DNA from 2 places in the Acetivibrio cellulolyticus CD2 genome. Region 1 is predicted to be linked to the other one. Evidence: riboswitches for the same ligand, from Rfam matches in the RefSeq annotation. Region 1 holds a riboswitch; the other holds the start of a gene.
The links. A riboswitch is a leader RNA that binds a small molecule or an ion and turns the genes downstream of it on or off. The one in region 1 is predicted to bind nickel and cobalt.

Region 2: another riboswitch for nickel and cobalt. It lies ahead of ACECE_RS0207450 (ABC transporter permease); the one in region 1 lies ahead of ACECE_RS0224290 (hypothetical protein).

The regions. Positions count from the first base shown of each region.
Region 1 is NZ_JH556659.1:974,825-982,891, reverse strand. It holds gene ACECE_RS0224300 (copper amine oxidase N-terminal domain-containing protein) at 1-108, shown strand, start outside; gene abc-f (ribosomal protection-like ABC-F family protein) at 444-2,066, shown strand; NiCo riboswitch at 2,288-2,381, shown strand; gene ACECE_RS0224290 (hypothetical protein) at 2,437-2,847, shown strand; gene ACECE_RS0224285 (cation diffusion facilitator family transporter) at 2,864-3,763, shown strand; gene ACECE_RS0224280 (GNAT family N-acetyltransferase) at 4,080-4,499, shown strand; gene ACECE_RS0224275 (PH domain-containing protein) at 4,558-4,935, shown strand; gene crcB (fluoride efflux transporter CrcB) at 4,982-5,365, shown strand; gene ACECE_RS0224265 (ammonium transporter family protein) at 5,483-6,655, opposite strand; gene ACECE_RS0224260 (hypothetical protein) at 6,921-7,331, opposite strand; gene ACECE_RS0224255 (J domain-containing protein) at 7,364-8,041, opposite strand; gene ACECE_RS0224250 (DUF5685 family protein) at 8,038-8,067, opposite strand, start outside.
Region 2 is NZ_JH556653.1:1,215,576-1,223,642, forward strand. It holds gene ACECE_RS0207425 (HAD hydrolase-like protein) at 1-251, opposite strand, end outside; gene ACECE_RS0207430 (MATE family efflux transporter) at 510-1,865, opposite strand; gene ACECE_RS0207435 (flavin reductase family protein) at 2,057-2,695, opposite strand; gene ACECE_RS0207440 (DUF3795 domain-containing protein) at 2,740-3,072, opposite strand; gene ACECE_RS32310 (glycoside hydrolase family protein) at 3,361-3,633, shown strand; gene ACECE_RS0207450 (ABC transporter permease) at 3,711-5,102, opposite strand; NiCo riboswitch at 5,150-5,247, opposite strand; gene ACECE_RS0207455 (response regulator transcription factor) at 5,477-6,145, shown strand; gene ACECE_RS0207460 (sensor histidine kinase) at 6,150-7,145, shown strand; gene ACECE_RS0207465 (ABC transporter ATP-binding protein) at 7,365-8,067, shown strand, end outside.

The sequences.
Region 1 (8,067 bases):
TACAAACCTTCAGGTAAGAATACCTGTTGGAATATTGAAATTGATTCAAAAAGGATTGTTGTTATAGTATCACCATCTGAAACAGACAAACTAACAATAAATAATTAATGAATCTGTGTGGGGCTTGATTTGTTGTTTTTTCTAGAGTAAAATTAAATTTAGGAATAGTTGAAATGTTACTTGGGATTTTTCACATGTATTGTAGCCGAAGTTATATTTTCAGCATTCCTAAATGTTATGAAAGGGTAAGGTATTTACTGATGAAGATTGGCTAATTCGGCAAAAAATCATTCGATTTTAAGAGAGTACAGTGTGCTCTTATTTTGTGCTGGATTAGCGTAACAATTCATCTATATTTCAGTTAATGCCTTGCTGTATTTTCTGTTTTTATGGCTGTTTGTATCTTTCCAGCACGCTAAAAAGGGTGGAGGAGAGATTTTTTTATGCTTATATTAGATGCTTTAAATATTAAAAAGTTCTATAGTGACAGACTTATAATTGAGATTGATGAATTAAAAATATATTCGGGTGACAAGATAGGTATAGTTGGGCAAAATGGATCAGGGAAGACCACTCTTATGAACATTCTTTCGAAGGATATAGAACCCGATGAAGGTTTTGTAAGACAATTTTTTAATATATCATATATACGCCAGTTTTCCGATGAGAGTATAAATGCAGGACAAAAGCTATTAAAGGAGTTCAATCTTTCACATAAGGTACAGCAAAAAGCATTCAGCGGAGGCGAAAATACGAGGATCAAAATTGCTAATGCCTTTAATAGTGAAAATCTTATGGTGTTTGCCGATGAGCCTACTGCAAACCTTGATTATCATGGGGTTGAACTTCTAAAACAAAAGCTATCCAAGGTAGACTCATTTTTGCTTATCAGTCATGACAGGCTTCTTCTAGACAGCTTATGCAATAAAATAATTGAGGTTAGGGACGGGAAGCTTAAGGTCTATAATGGAAATTATTCTTTTTACAAAAAGAAGAGCGGAATGGAGCATGATCAGGCATTAGATGAGTATAAGAAGTATATTTCTGAAAAATCAATCCTTGAATCTGCAATAGTTGATAGGCAATCTAAGGCAAAATCTGTGAGGAAAGCTCCAAAGAGGATGGGCAATTCTGAAGCAAGGCTTCATAGACGAAGTGCGAATGAAAAACAGGAAAAAATCCACAATGCAATTGACAGTATGAAAACACGTCTTGAAAAGCTCGAAATAAAAGAAAAACCAAAAGAACTACCGAAAATCAGACTGGATTTTTCCATGACAAATCCGCCTGAAAACAGGGTTGTTATCTCCACTGACAGGCTTTCATTCAGTTATGGCAGCAAGAAAATATTTGATAAAACCTGCTTTAGTATACCGAATGGCTCGAAAACTGCTCTTTGGGGTGAGAATGGGACCGGAAAAAGTACATTATTGAATCTGATTTACAAAAACTTAAATGACGGCATACGTATTGTTCCAAAAGCAAAGTTAGGGTATTTTCATCAGACTTTTGAGAACCTTGAGTATAATAAAACAGTGCTTGAAAATGTGATGCGTGATAGTGTTCAATCGCAGACAACAGCTAGAACAATTCTTGCACGACTGTTAATTCGTACGGATGATGTGTATAAAGACATTCAGTGCTTGAGCGGTGGAGAGAGAATAAAGGTTTCATTTGCAAAATTGTTTGTTTCGGATGCCAATGTCCTGCTTTTGGATGAACCTACTAACTATCTTGATATGCTATCTGTAGAAGCCCTAGAGAGTGTTCTGTGTGAGTACGAAGGTACAGTTCTGTTTGTTTCACATGATAGAGCGTTTGTGAATTCGGTAGCTGATAGAGTTCTTATTTTTGAAAATCAGACTATAACCACCTTTGAAGGGAAGTTGGAGGATTACAATTTAAGCAGGCAAAAAAAACAGACCAAAGTGAAAAGTGATACTGAACAAGTTATGCTGAAAATGAAAATAGCGGAGACAGTAGCAAAGCTTTCAAATCCTAATGCAGACAAGCAAGCTCTTGAGACAGAATACCAGCGTTTAATAGCTGAATTGAAAGGCAATTAAAAGGCCGGATGCAAGAATATTTGATGAAATAGATGTCGATAAATTCAAAAGTTGCTGATGATGGCTTGTAATGAGTTGACACAGCAACTTTTGCTTTATAGGCATATAAAAAATGACCCTTAACGTAAAAGAGAATTCATACGATCTAATATGGTGTAAAGAATGAAGAAAAAAACATTGACAAATGAGCTTGTTTTATCATAGACTATATAAAAGAATTTAATATAAAAATAGAGCAGGCGATACACCTAATAAGGTGTGTGGGGCTGGGCCGACGAAAGTTGGCAACAGGTGAAAAATACCTGTGGGACTATAATTTTGATGAAATTATAATGCCACAGGTATTTTTGTCTAGTTAGAGAGGAATTATATGTTTTTTTTGAACTTTAGTATAATACAAAAAAATAGAGTATTCTTTTTAATAGTGCTTATAATACTTTCGTTGCTGACTGTTTCTGTACCTCATTACGGTGGTGAGGCATATGCTCACCACACGCTTGAAATGATGGTGAAACAAACGGTAGTTAGCAACAAAAGTACAGTATGTAATAAAAAAGTTTATAGAAAGCTAGAAGCACTATTAAGGAAACTGTTTAAGTTTCTGCAAATGCTATTGAGTACAACTCAATTAGTTTATACCCGTATGCTCGTAATTATAATGCCATTAATTAATACTGTAATTCTTCGGCTATTATCAGTGCTTTCTGCATATTTCCATGGAGGCAAATTCAAGCGTACCACAAAAGGTATGCACTTAGAGATTGGATATAACCTCATGTAAATTTAAGAGAAACTAGTTGAAAGGATTGATAAGTGTGGCAGTAGATGTTTATAAAAAAGTAAGCCGTGTACTCTGGGTTATCCTATTTGCAAACATAGCGGTTGCATTGTTGAAGATTGTTGTCGGTAGTATTATTCATAGTGCCAGTATGACTGCGGATGGCTTTCATTCGATGACTGACGGGTCTTCCAATGTTGTAGGTTTGATTGGAATTAGATTGGCCTCGAAGCCGGTTGACAAGGATCATCCATATGGACACAAAAAGTTCGAGACGCTTACAGGTCTCTTTATTGCTGGAATGCTATTTTTTATAGGCGGGAAAATAATCCTGAATGCAATAAGCAGCTTTATGAAGCCTGTTGCTCCAAATATAACAATAGAAAGCCTGATTGTACTAATTATAACGCTTTGCATTAATATATTTGTGTCAGTATATGAGTATAATGTAGGTAAAAAGCTGGGCAGTCAGATTTTAATATCTGATTCCATGCACACAAGAAGTGATATATATGTTTCCATTGGCGTATTGGCAACACTTGTAGGTGTTAAATTGGGATTACCCCCAATAATTGACCCAATAGCATCTCTTGTTGTATCAGGTTTTGTTATTTATGCAGCATATGAAATTTTCAAAGATAATAGTGGTGTGCTGGTTGATAAAGTGGCAGTTGATACAGAAAAAATCAGGGATATTGCACTTCGTTTTGATCAGGTTAAAGATGCCCATGATATACGTAGCCGTGGAAGTGCAAATGATATGCATATAGATATGCATATTATGACTGAACCTTATATGAGTGTCGAAGAATCGCATAAACTAATTCATAGTATTGAAGAACAAATACGTAATGAAATCAATGCGAACGCACAGGTTATAGCTCACCTTGAGCCTTATTCTTCTGAAATTGAAGTATAAGCATTTCTGCTAGAGCCTATTGACAAAATGGAAGATGTGTGTGAAAATAATCCAAAAGGTGAGTATGCATAAGGTGTAAATAGCACGAGCTGCATAGGGGCAAGACTATTTGAAAATTCAAAGCAATTTCAAGTGCCTTACACGTGGAATTAGACCCCACGGAGTCATATTAATTGTGATTCTGTGGGGTTTTTTAACCAGAAGTTGACTGATATTTGTAAAGATTTAATACACTTATTAGTGGTGAGGGTGATGAGTAGAAAAGATAAGGAATATTGCTTCAAGGAAACTTTTTATTTAAATAGGGGTGAAGATTATGAAAATAGAATTTGTGAATGAACTTCCGTCAGTTGAAGAATATAAGTTTTTACGGTCATCTGTTGGATGGAATATTGTCAATGATGAAGGAGCAGTTAAAAAGGGGATTGAGGGTTCACTTTATTGTGTATTGGCAAAAGACGGGGACAAAACAGTGGGGATAGGACGTGTTGTCGGAGATGGGGGAATAATGTTTACTATAGTTGATATTATTGCTATACCTGAATATCAGGGGTGTGGAATAGGAAAAACAATTGTAAAAAACATTATGGACTGGATAGAAAAGAATTGTGTAAAAGGAACCCGGATTATGCTATGTGCAGCTGAAGGAAGAGAAAGTTTCTATGAACAGTTCGGGTTTATAAAACGTCCAACGAGCGGATATGGTGCTGGGATGCATTGGGATTGGGCAGAATAATATGATAAAAAAATATATAAAATAATTTAATGAATAAAGCGAGAGGGGAACTGTAGAGATGGGTATCTTTGATGCCTTTTTGGGGAATGCTTGGGAGTTGTGTGCTGAGGATGCAGAACACGAGATGAAAAGGCTTTTGGCAAGTGGAGAAAAGGTTGAAAAAGCGTACAAACTAATACGTGATCTTATTATTTTTACAAACAAACGGTTACTTTTGGTTGATAAACAGGGTGCGACAGCTAAAAAGGTTGAATATCACTCAATTCCTTATAGAAGCATCACTCATTTTAGTATTGAAACAGCAGGAAACTTTGACTTGGATGCTGAACTTAGAATATGGATTTCCGGTGCAGAGCTGCCGATTCAAAAACAGTTTAACAAGAGCTTGGATATTTATGAATTGCAAAGTGTACTGGCTACGTATGTTTTGAAGTAAATCATGCTTGCAGATAAAATGGTTTTTGATGTTAGGAGAGTTTGTTATGGATAAGATACTTTGTGTTGGAATTGGAGGATTTCTAGGAGCCTCCTTACGTTATTTGGTTTCTATTGCGGCATTAAAAATGTTTAAATCTGATTTTCCTTTTGGGACTCTAATTGTTAATGTAACAGGAGCAGTTTTGATTGGATTCATCATGCAGCTAAGCCTAAGATTTACCTGTATTACGCCAAATTTAAAATTGTTTCTAACAACGGGAATTTTAGGAGGGTTAACGACATTTTCAACTTTTAGTTTTGAAACAATTTCTTTACTTCAAGGTGGAAGATACTTTGCATTTATAAGCAATATTGTACTTAACGTGGGTCTAAGCTTGGTGGGAGTAGTGATAGGAATTAGCCTAGTGCGTTATTGCATAAAGATTTAAATCTAATTGTATTAGGTTTAAAAAGTAAATGAATATATAACAGTACGGCTGCAAATTATGCAGCCGTATTTTTGAATTTCTTTGGATTATTGTACAGTAAAACTAAGGACAGAAATATCACTCAGCTTCTGCAAATTCATCAGAGTCCTCGTATACCTTTAATTTAGAACCGGTGAATTTTATAATATTACCAGAAATAAAACCGCCTGCAAGTGCAAGAACCACGGTGAAAACAATTCCGATGATTTGTGGTTTTGCTGCACCAGGCACTACAAAAATTGCAATAATTCCACCAAGTAGCCCAGGCATACCATGGAGATTATGAACTCCGCATGTATCTACCATCTTTAATGCCTTTTGTAATTTTGGCTGGATTATGACATATCCTATAACACATATTGTTCCAGCTAACAATCCAATCAGGAAAGCAGTTGGAGCGCCTACACGGTTACATGTTGCACCTATTGAGACACCACCAGCAAGACTTGCGTTTGCAATATCAGCTATGGATGGCTTTCCTTTTCTTAAGAATGTACTTAGTAAATAAGTAATAACTGTTGCACCACATAAAGCTAAAATTGTATTAACTACTGTTTTTTGAAAATCTCCAGTGGGGACAATCGCACTACAGAAACTTGGCCAGAAAATCCATAGAATCATTGAGCCAAGCATTGAAAATCTATCGGATGTAGCATCGCATTCAATTGGTTGATTCATGTGCTCTTTCTTTGTTAGTGCTATAGCCAACCCCAATCCAAAATAAGCACCGAATGCGTGAATAATAATAGAACCAGCTGCATCTACAAAACCTTGAGTTACGCCAAGTTTACCATCTAATACAAGCCATTCGTTAATCATATAAAAAGGTATTATAAAAACTGACAACAAAGCATATTGGTAAACACGCAACCTTCCCAATACTGCTCCCATTGAAATAAGTGCAGCGGCTACAGCGAATTCTGCGAATAATAATGCTTTTATACTTTGAGGATCAAAAGATTCAGAAGAAATGATTCCTGTGTAACGAAGCAATAAATAGAGTGGAATCCCGGTACCAACAACCAGGAATGTTCCGGTTGTTGCACTATAACCATATTTTTTTACAAATACCATTAGAAATCCAAAACCTACTAAGAGCATTGCTAAAATGTTGATTGAAAAATTGTACTGCTGGAACTGCCACACGGTTCCAACTACATCATTGGCGGCTACTTCCTCTGCCAAAACACTGAAAGGCATCAATAAAGTAAAAATAATGCCTGTCAAAAAAGCTAATACGTTCTTTTTCATGTTTTTTACCCCTTTGTAAAATAATTGAAAATAAAAAGAGGCGATTACAAATACATGAAAGGTTTACCTTTCATGTATTGAACGCCATTGTTCGCAAGATACATCATATATTATTCATGTATTTCTGTCAATAGAAAATGAATGTTATCATGCGTATAGTTTCAAAATGTCGAAGTTATTGAGAAAATATGATTAGTAAAAATGATTTTTTGCAAGATTCTTAGATACATAATTCAAAATAAATACTTTGTGTTTTATACTCCAATTACCATAGAATGCGAAGTTCAAACTCATTATGGCAGCATGGACAGTTTACTGTATGCTTTCCTGTTTTCCTGGGCAAACGTAGCACGGATTTGCAATTAGGGCATTTGCGAAAACGTCGTGTCTTAATTTCTTTAATCCTGCGAACTGTCAAAGAACCTTTTGATTTAACAGGTTTCCAGATCTTCATAAACTTTTCGTTTTCCATTCGCCTTTTATAAATATTTCGGGAGAATGTTCTGAAAACCATTACAAACACAACAGCGAACATCAAAATACTAAATATTTTTGTATGGATAAATATATTGGCAAATAGTAAAACAAAATATGTCACAAATAAGGCATAAGAAAGTTCATCCATTCCGTATCTGCCATACATAAAACGTGCTAATTTATCTTTTAAATTTCCCATTTAAAAATCACTCCTTCTTGATATGGTTATCATCAGCAACCACAGAGCAGCCTTGCAAGACAGAGCCCACAACAGAGATTGCTCAAATTGACTACAGGCATACCAAAGTTCTGGCTTTGCTGTTGATAAACCCGTCCACCGTTTTGTATTTGATTTAAAAGGTGCTGATATTCCTGATTATTCGGCTCCATCTGTACTGCTGTTTTAGCGTGATTAAGTGCTGTAACTTTGTTATCTGTATTATAATTTGCAATGGCACTGTAATAGTACCATTCAGCACTCTTGTTAGTTATATTGGACAGCACATTCAGCGCCTCTGCGTAATACCCTGCACGCAGATAGTTTTTTACTGGCTCAAATTCAGAATATTGGCGCCTTTGTTGATTGTTACCAAAGGGACCAAATCCCCCAAACGGATCAAATCCGAAAGGATTAAATCCACCAAAGGGGTCATTTTCCCCAGAAGAATTGTTTCCGTAGCCATATGAACTTTGGCCGCTGTATCCTCTGCTGCTGTTTGTTTGGGACGTATTCCCGCTCTTTATCTGTTCATAAGCTGCGTTTATTTCGCTCATTTTCTTTGCTGCTTCTTCATTTCCATAATTAACATCCGGGTGGTATTTTTTCGCCAATCGGCGATATGCTTTTGTAATTTCTTCAATTGGATCATCTGGAGAAACACCAAGCACTTTGTAAGGATCGGATATCATTGCTTATTTTGCCTCCTTTGTTTTTG
Region 2 (8,067 bases), on a different contig from region 1:
ATTCCAATATCTTTGAAATATTCCCTGAATTTTTCGACTGCCTCTATAGCCGTAAGTTCATCAAATCCAAATCCATTCTTAAAAGTATCTATCAACGGTGGTCCAAGGTACGTATATAAATGACTTCTATCATAATCACTTATCCCATAAGCCTTCAAAGCATATTCTATGGAATTTACTATTCCCTCCCCGGAATCTGTTATTGTTCCGTCAAGATCGAAAAGAATTGTCTTTTTGCTTGTAAAATTCATATAAGGTTTCCCCCCGTACTTTTCATATCGTTCGAAAAATAATTTCCAGCTGCCTATACCTTCCACATTAATAAAGCTTACCACTTCCTTCTTTCATAGTCAAAGCTAAAACTCGTTTTGAAGTAATCGGAGATACTTATGCCCCTTCTTGTGCCTCTTTCACTTTGTTCAAAAGAGGTGAAATAAAAATATAATTATTGCGATCTTAGAAGAAAATTTTACCAAATAAAATGTTTTAAATCAAGGCATAATCAGCCGTTACCTTGTTACATTGTTAAGCCATTTTTTCTGTTTATATCTCATAAATGAAAGAGGGATTTTTATTATCTCATCACTCATCAAAATGATGTATACCGCTGGAACACTCCATTTGAAAACAAATGCAGCTAATGCACCAAAAAGTATAGAGCCACCCCACATAGTTGTAACATCGAGCACTAAACCAAACTTGGTATCACCGCCACCACGAAATACTCCAACAATAAGGACCGTATTGAAGGCCTGTGCAATAACAAAATAGGACATTACAAACATCATCACAGACAAATTCCCCCGGGTTATATCACTTATACTGAGAACCGACATTAACATCGGCCTTATTGCAAGAATAACTAATGCTCCGAATGAACCTGCTGCTATACTGAGCTTTATAAATCGCTTGGCATATACTTTAGCTGCCTCGATGTTGTTTTCCCCAATTGTCTTTCCAATTGTAATTGCAGTTGCGTTGGCGATACCGAATGCTATAACCGTTGCGAGCTGCCTGGTAATCTGTGCAACTGAATTTGCTGAAACAACTGAGCTGCCTAAATGACCTATGACAACTGAGTTCATAGCAACACCAGCTCCCCACATAAGCTCGTTGATAGTAACTGGTATCGAGTAGATCATAAAATCCTTGAATAAGAGCTTGTCCTTGATAAACAATTTTGTAGGGTTAAAGTGCACCGTTTTGTTGAACTTTTTTGCATAAACTATAACACATATCAGTTCAACACATCTCGAGGTAAGAGTAGCAATGGCCGCACCTTGTATTCCCATTTGGGGAATACCGAATAACCCGAAAATCAAAATCGAAGCGACAATTAAATTTATGATTAATGAAATTAAATATATAACTGTCGAAACTACTACTTTCTCCATACTTCTCATTACGTTCAAATAAATCATTGTAATTGAGGTCAATAAGTACGAAAAGGCAATTATACGCAGGTATTTTACACCCTCAGCAATTACGGGCTCTTCTGAAGTAAAAATTCTCATAGTCTGCGAGGGAAATAATAATGCAACAGCAGTAAAAAATATTGCCACAAGTATTGAGAATCTCATACAAATTCCAAGAATCTTTTCTATGCTTTTTGTGTCACCTTTGCCCCAATATTGGGCTGTCAGAACAGCAGCTCCAGAAGTTAACCCGAAGAAAATAAGATTCATGATGAATTGGACCTGACTTGCAAGGGATGCCCCGGAAAGTACAGTTTCACCAACTTTACCAAGCATAAGTACATCAATTGAGTTTATTCCTACGTTGATTAGGTTCTGAAGTGCCATTGGCATTACAAGAGCAAATGCCATTTTATAGAAAGATTTACTATCTAAAATTTTTGATTCCATTAATAACTCCATGTGTCATAAGTTTTTCTTATTAAGTATAGCATGTCCTTATGTAATACTATAATAAAAATATATTACGATATTAGAGAGGCCGAATAAATATCCCCCTATATAAAAAGTCCGCGAAATCACAAACAATATGACTTCGCGGGATTAATACTGTATATATATTTGAAGGATTTATTTCATAGTTACAAAACCTGAATTACACCAATTCCATCTTCCACTCCAGATCCATCAATCGGATTCTTTGGCGAATGAATATTATAAAAATATCCGTTCTTTCCATATCGCCCTTCTGCACCTGCTTTGAGACGTTCCTCATCCATGGCCATATGTTTCACCCTTCCGCATATCAAAGCCCACTGGCTGTTTTCAAAAAGCTCCTTTTCCCATTCTAAACCGCATTCAATAGACAGGAAGCATTCCTTGATTCTTGGAGCTGATATTTCTGCAGCAGTTTCAACTGTAAAACCGGATTTGGTAATCTCATCATCATCTTCACTATTATTTTTAACTGTTTCCCGGCACTTTTCAATAAGTGTGTTGTCAGGAAAACCTATGCAAAATTCCCCTGTCCTTAATATATTTGTATAGGTATGTTGACTTTTAAGAATCGAAATAATGCAGAAAAAATTATCTCCCTCTCCCGTAAATGTAGACCACGCATGAAGGCACGCGTTGGGCCTGTTATTTTCCTTTAATGTTGAGATTAGGAAAATAGGCTGTGGTATTGCTGTAACAAATTCCATCCAGGAAAAAACGCTGTAATTCCCTGGCCACTGTTCTACTAATACATCTGGCTTATTAACACCCATTTCAAGCTTCATACAAAACCTCCATAGCTATAAAATTATATTTCTAAAGTAACAGCTCAAACTCTTAATTTATCAAGTCTTTCCTTTGCATTAGGGGCATACTGCAGCATTTCTTCTAGTTTATCACATCCATATGAAGCACAGCCTGCGCATGTATCAAGCGATTTGCCTGATGAACAAGCTCTTATATCGCATGTTTTGCAATACCCAAAAACCAAATCCGACTTACACCCAAGGCAATTTACGTCTTCAGCCTTAATGTCCGGATTAAACATCTTTCTCCACTCTTTAGCAGTCATTTCCCTTAATTCATTATCATTATGTACAGTAGCTTTATATGCAGGACACTCATTACATAATAAACCGCAATACGCTATTATATCGCTCATAAGACCCCTCCTACTTAATAGAATAGATAGAATTATTGTCGAACATCTGTTCGATAATAATTCTATCACTAATCCTTTCCAATTTCAATACTATCTTCAAAAATTTTAGCAGCATATCTAAATAAATTCAAAGACAATTCCGAAAAATACTTTGTAGTTTTATTTTAAAGCAATTTGAATACATTCTAAAATATATAATAAATAAATCTCAAATTTGCGATAAAAATTTCGTATATTAGTGTATTATTTCAATAGTGGCTTTAGTTTTATAAATGCCCATTAAATAATTTGGAAGTTCAAAGTATTGCATACAGTAATGATAATGGCCGCAGTTGGATAAAGTATAAAAATAACCCTGTGATTAAGAATCCAGGAATAAAAGATTTCAGGGATCCAAAAGTTTTCTTTAACCAATCCTCTAATAAGTGGATCGCTCTGGTAGCATGCGGAAATAGCATCAGATTTTACTCTTCTTACAATTTGATTTTACTGTCTATTATTTCTAATGCCTGTAAATATTATACAGGGCCTTATGGAGTAAACCATAAGGCCCTGGCATAAATCAGTTCGATATTTTGCTAGCGCAAAAATCGTTGCACCTTCAAAAATATAAAATGTTTGAATCAAGATAAAAATTTTTATTCTCTTGCTTTAAGGCTTTCTGCCATATTTATATTAAGGGCCTTATTTCTGGTAAAAAACAGTGTAATATAATAAACCGCCAGAATAAACACTAAGGAAATCAATGCCTGCCACCACGCAAGACTTGTGGTAAAATCATAAAACATTGTTTTAGTCAGGAGATCAAGAAAAACCTGTATAAGCCAAATTGTAACAGGTACAGCCAGAAAAAAGCCTGCCCAAACAAGTATAGATGTTGAATTAATCAGCAGCCTCGAAATTTCCCTGTTGCGATATCCCATTACCTTTAGCATCGATATATTTTTTCGGTTCTCCTCAATTAGCATTACTGTAACAATATACACTATAATAATTCCAATTATCGCAGCAAAGGCGGCAAGAAGGTATAATAATGAACTAAAGGAACTGATGGATGCTTCAAGTCCTGCTTTACTGTCCTCAACCGTCAACAGTTTCTCAACAATGTTGTCATCAACGTCCAACAGTTTATCCGAGTAAAGTCCAACATAAGCGGTTTCTGGCAAATCCAGCATTTTATTAAGTTTCTTCATCGGCATATAAACATACTCGCTGAATTTAATGTTGCATATTTCATCGATAGTTAAAACATAGCTTTTCATATTTGAAACATTCTTGACTGTAATTGTATCTCCCTTTTCGAGTTTAAGCCGTTTTGCAACACTCGAAGTAATTACGGTTTTGTCTGCTGGAATAATCTCGCCATCCTTATTGCGAAGCTTCACAAACTTTGGATTTTCAGGCACACCGTTTATTTCAAGGCCTATAGTTTCACCCTTTGACGTATATTCAAAGCTGGAAATCATAAAGGGCTCACCATCTGTTAAATTTTCTGTTTGAAGCTTATTGAATACATATTGGTAATCATAGCCAAACACAGCATTGAAGTTGTTTTCTACAACAAAATTTACACAACTGTAAAACAGAAATCCTGTCATCAAAAACATTGAAGCAGCCGTTATTCCCGCGAGCATTAAAAAGCTTCTCGGAATGTTTGAAAATATTTCTTTTAACTTAAAACGCAGTTTGAACGGACCCTTTTTGTGAGGAACAGCCTTTAAAAATATATTCCTTTTTTCTTTACCGCCATTGGCTTTGAGCAGTGCTACAATATTGATTTTCAATGCTTTTTTGACAACCATTAGTGCCGACATTGCATTAAGAATCACAGGCAAAAGTATTACCAGTATAATATCATACCCTCGAATAGAAAACTGAGTCTTCGGGACATTGTATTCCACAGTTATTAAATTCTGAAACGGCTCAATCAGCAGTAAACCTGCTCCTAAACCAATTATTGAACCAAACAGTGAAATCATCACCGGCAGATAAAGATAGTGTTTTATTATTTCACGCTTCCGGTATCCCATTGCTGGTAGGTCCTGTAGGCATAAAAAAACACACCATCAGGACATACTACTGTCCCGTAGATGTGTGTATCACTCACCCACTGCCGCTATTTGAAGCAGCCCGGCACCATGAATTCGCATTCATCGCCTGATCAGATTGTACTGTAGATTAAATGCAGTGCAAAGAGATTAAAGGTAGTTTATCATATTAGCCAGCATCTGTCAATATATACCTACACACCTTAAAAAGGCAGTTCCTTGAGTTTTCCATTAATCTATGATATATTTATGAAAATCAATCTAACAAAACCAAAAGGGCATTTGACTCCTTTTGGTTTTGCCTCTTTTACTTAGTTCGAAAAAAGCAAAATAAGAACTTGGGCGGGAAAAAAAACATGTATAAGATCTTAATTATTGAAGATGATGCAGTAATTGCAAAGGCAATTAAGAATACTATTGAAACATGGAATTATGATGCTAAATGTGTTACGGATTTTCGCAATGTGATGACTGAGTTCGTTTCATACAATCCGGAGCTTGTTTTGCTCGATATATCCCTGCCATTTTATAATGGCTATCACTGGTGCAGTGAAATACGAAAGCTGTCAAAGGTACCCATCATATTTATATCCTCAGCCTCCGACAACATGAATATTGTTATGGCTGTAAACATGGGTGGGGACGACTTCATCTCCAAACCGTTTGATTTGAGCGTGCTGACTGCAAAGGTTCAGGCAATGCTTCGCCGTACCTATGATTTCGCTGGTCAAACAAATCTGCTTGAACACAAAGGTGTAATTCTAAACACTAGCGATACAACACTTTCTTATAATGACAAAAAAATTGATCTTACTAAAAATGAATATAAGATTCTTCAAGTCCTCATTGAAAACAAAGACAAAGTTGTATCCCGAGATACCATTATGACAAAGCTTTGGGAAACCGATAGTTTTATCGACGACAATACACTTACTGTCAATGTGACTCGGCTTAGAAAGAAACTCGAGGACGCAGGACTTTGTGACTTTATCTCAACTAAAAAAGGTATAGGATATATGGTGTAATGCTATGAGATTATTATTTGCATATTTGAAAAACAAGTCAAAAGTTATCTTGCTATTCTGTCTTTTTATTATTATTTTTGCAGTTGTTTCCATACTTTATAATTTACCTTCAGAACCCATTGCCTATGCAGCTTTGCTATGTACATGCCTTGGAATAATATTTACAGGGTTTGATTTCTGGCAATATTCCAATAAGCATCATCTGCTCTGTAAACTTGAAGAGAGTATTACTCTTTCAATTGATTCACTTCCTACTGCGGGTAATTTGTTGGAACTTGATTATCAGAACCTGCTTAAAATAGTTCATCAGGACAAAATGCAGCTTGTTTCAAAAGCAGACAGTGCAAGAACCAATATGGTAGATTATTATACACTTTGGGCACATCAGATTAAAACTCCCATTGCAGCCATGCGCTTATTGCTGCAGTCAGCAGATAACGGACAGAATAACGAGCTCTCCTCTGAGCTTTTTAAAATTGAGCAGTATGTAGAAATGGTGCTTCAGTACCTGCGGCTTGACAGCACATCAACCGACTTTATTCTCAAACGTTACAAGCTTGATGATATTGTAAGGCAAGCTGTCCGTAAATATGCAAAGCTGTTCATACAGAAGAAAATAAGCCTTGACTTATCAGAGTTTGACTGTGAAGTACTGACAGATGAAAAGTGGCTCTTATTCGTTATTGAGCAAATTTTATCTAATGCGCTCAAATATACTCATGAAGGCAGAATATCTATATATATGGATTGCCCAAACAGTAAAACCCTTGTTATTGAGGATACCGGCATCGGCATTCAGCCGGAAGACTTGCCCCGTGTGTTTGAAAAAGGATTTACAGGATACAATGGAAGAACGGATAAAAAATCTACAGGAATAGGATTATATCTATGCAAGCGTATTTTAACGAAGTTGTCGCACTCTATCTCCATTGAATCGGACGTTTGCAAGGGAACTCTCGTAAAAATCAAGCTGGATACAGCAAATATAAAGGTCGAGTAAAAAAATCTATTCCTTACAATATTGTAAGATACCTAGGGGAAATGTAAGCCAAATCAATGGCAGTACATTTCCTCGTTTTGCTACAATGAATATGACAAGTTGCTTCTTAAGTGCTCTGTATATTTATTGGTTACAAAATGCAGACCATAGAGCAGATGAAATTTATTTTTAGCATTATAACAGATTAATAATGTTAAAATCACCAGGAGGTTAAAATAAATGGAAATATTAAATGTAAGTAATCTTAAAAAAGTATACTCCTCACGATTCGGCAGTAATCATGTTCAGGCCTTGACTAATGTATCCTTTTCAGTTGAAAAGGGTGAATATGTTGCAATAATGGGTGAATCAGGTTCCGGTAAAACCACACTGCTAAACATTCTCGCATCCCTTGACAAACCCACAAGCGGTGAGGTTTTGCTCAACGGCAAAAGCATTGTCTCAATAAAGGAAAAGGAAATATCCGCATTCCGTCGAAATAATCTTGGTTTTGTATTCCAGGATTTTAATCTGCTTGATACTTTTTCTTTGCAGGACAATATATTTCTGCCCCTTGTTCTATCAGGAAAATCCTATGATGAAATGAACAACCGTCTAAAGCCTATTGCATCAAAACTAGGCATAAATGATATACTCACAAAATACCCCTACGAGGTTTCCGGTGGTCAAAAGCAGAGATCGGCTGTTGCCCGTGCTCTTATTACAAATCCACAGCTGATTCTGGCCGATGAACCAACAGGTGCACTCGATTCTCACGCCACTGACAGTCTGCTCCACCTGTTTAATGAAATAAACAATGATGGTCAAACTATTCTCATGGTAACCCATAGCGTTAAGGCTGCAAGCCATGCAAAGCGTGTTCTTTTCATTAAGGATGGAGAGGTATTTCATCAGATTTACCGTGCAAATATGAGCAAAGAGG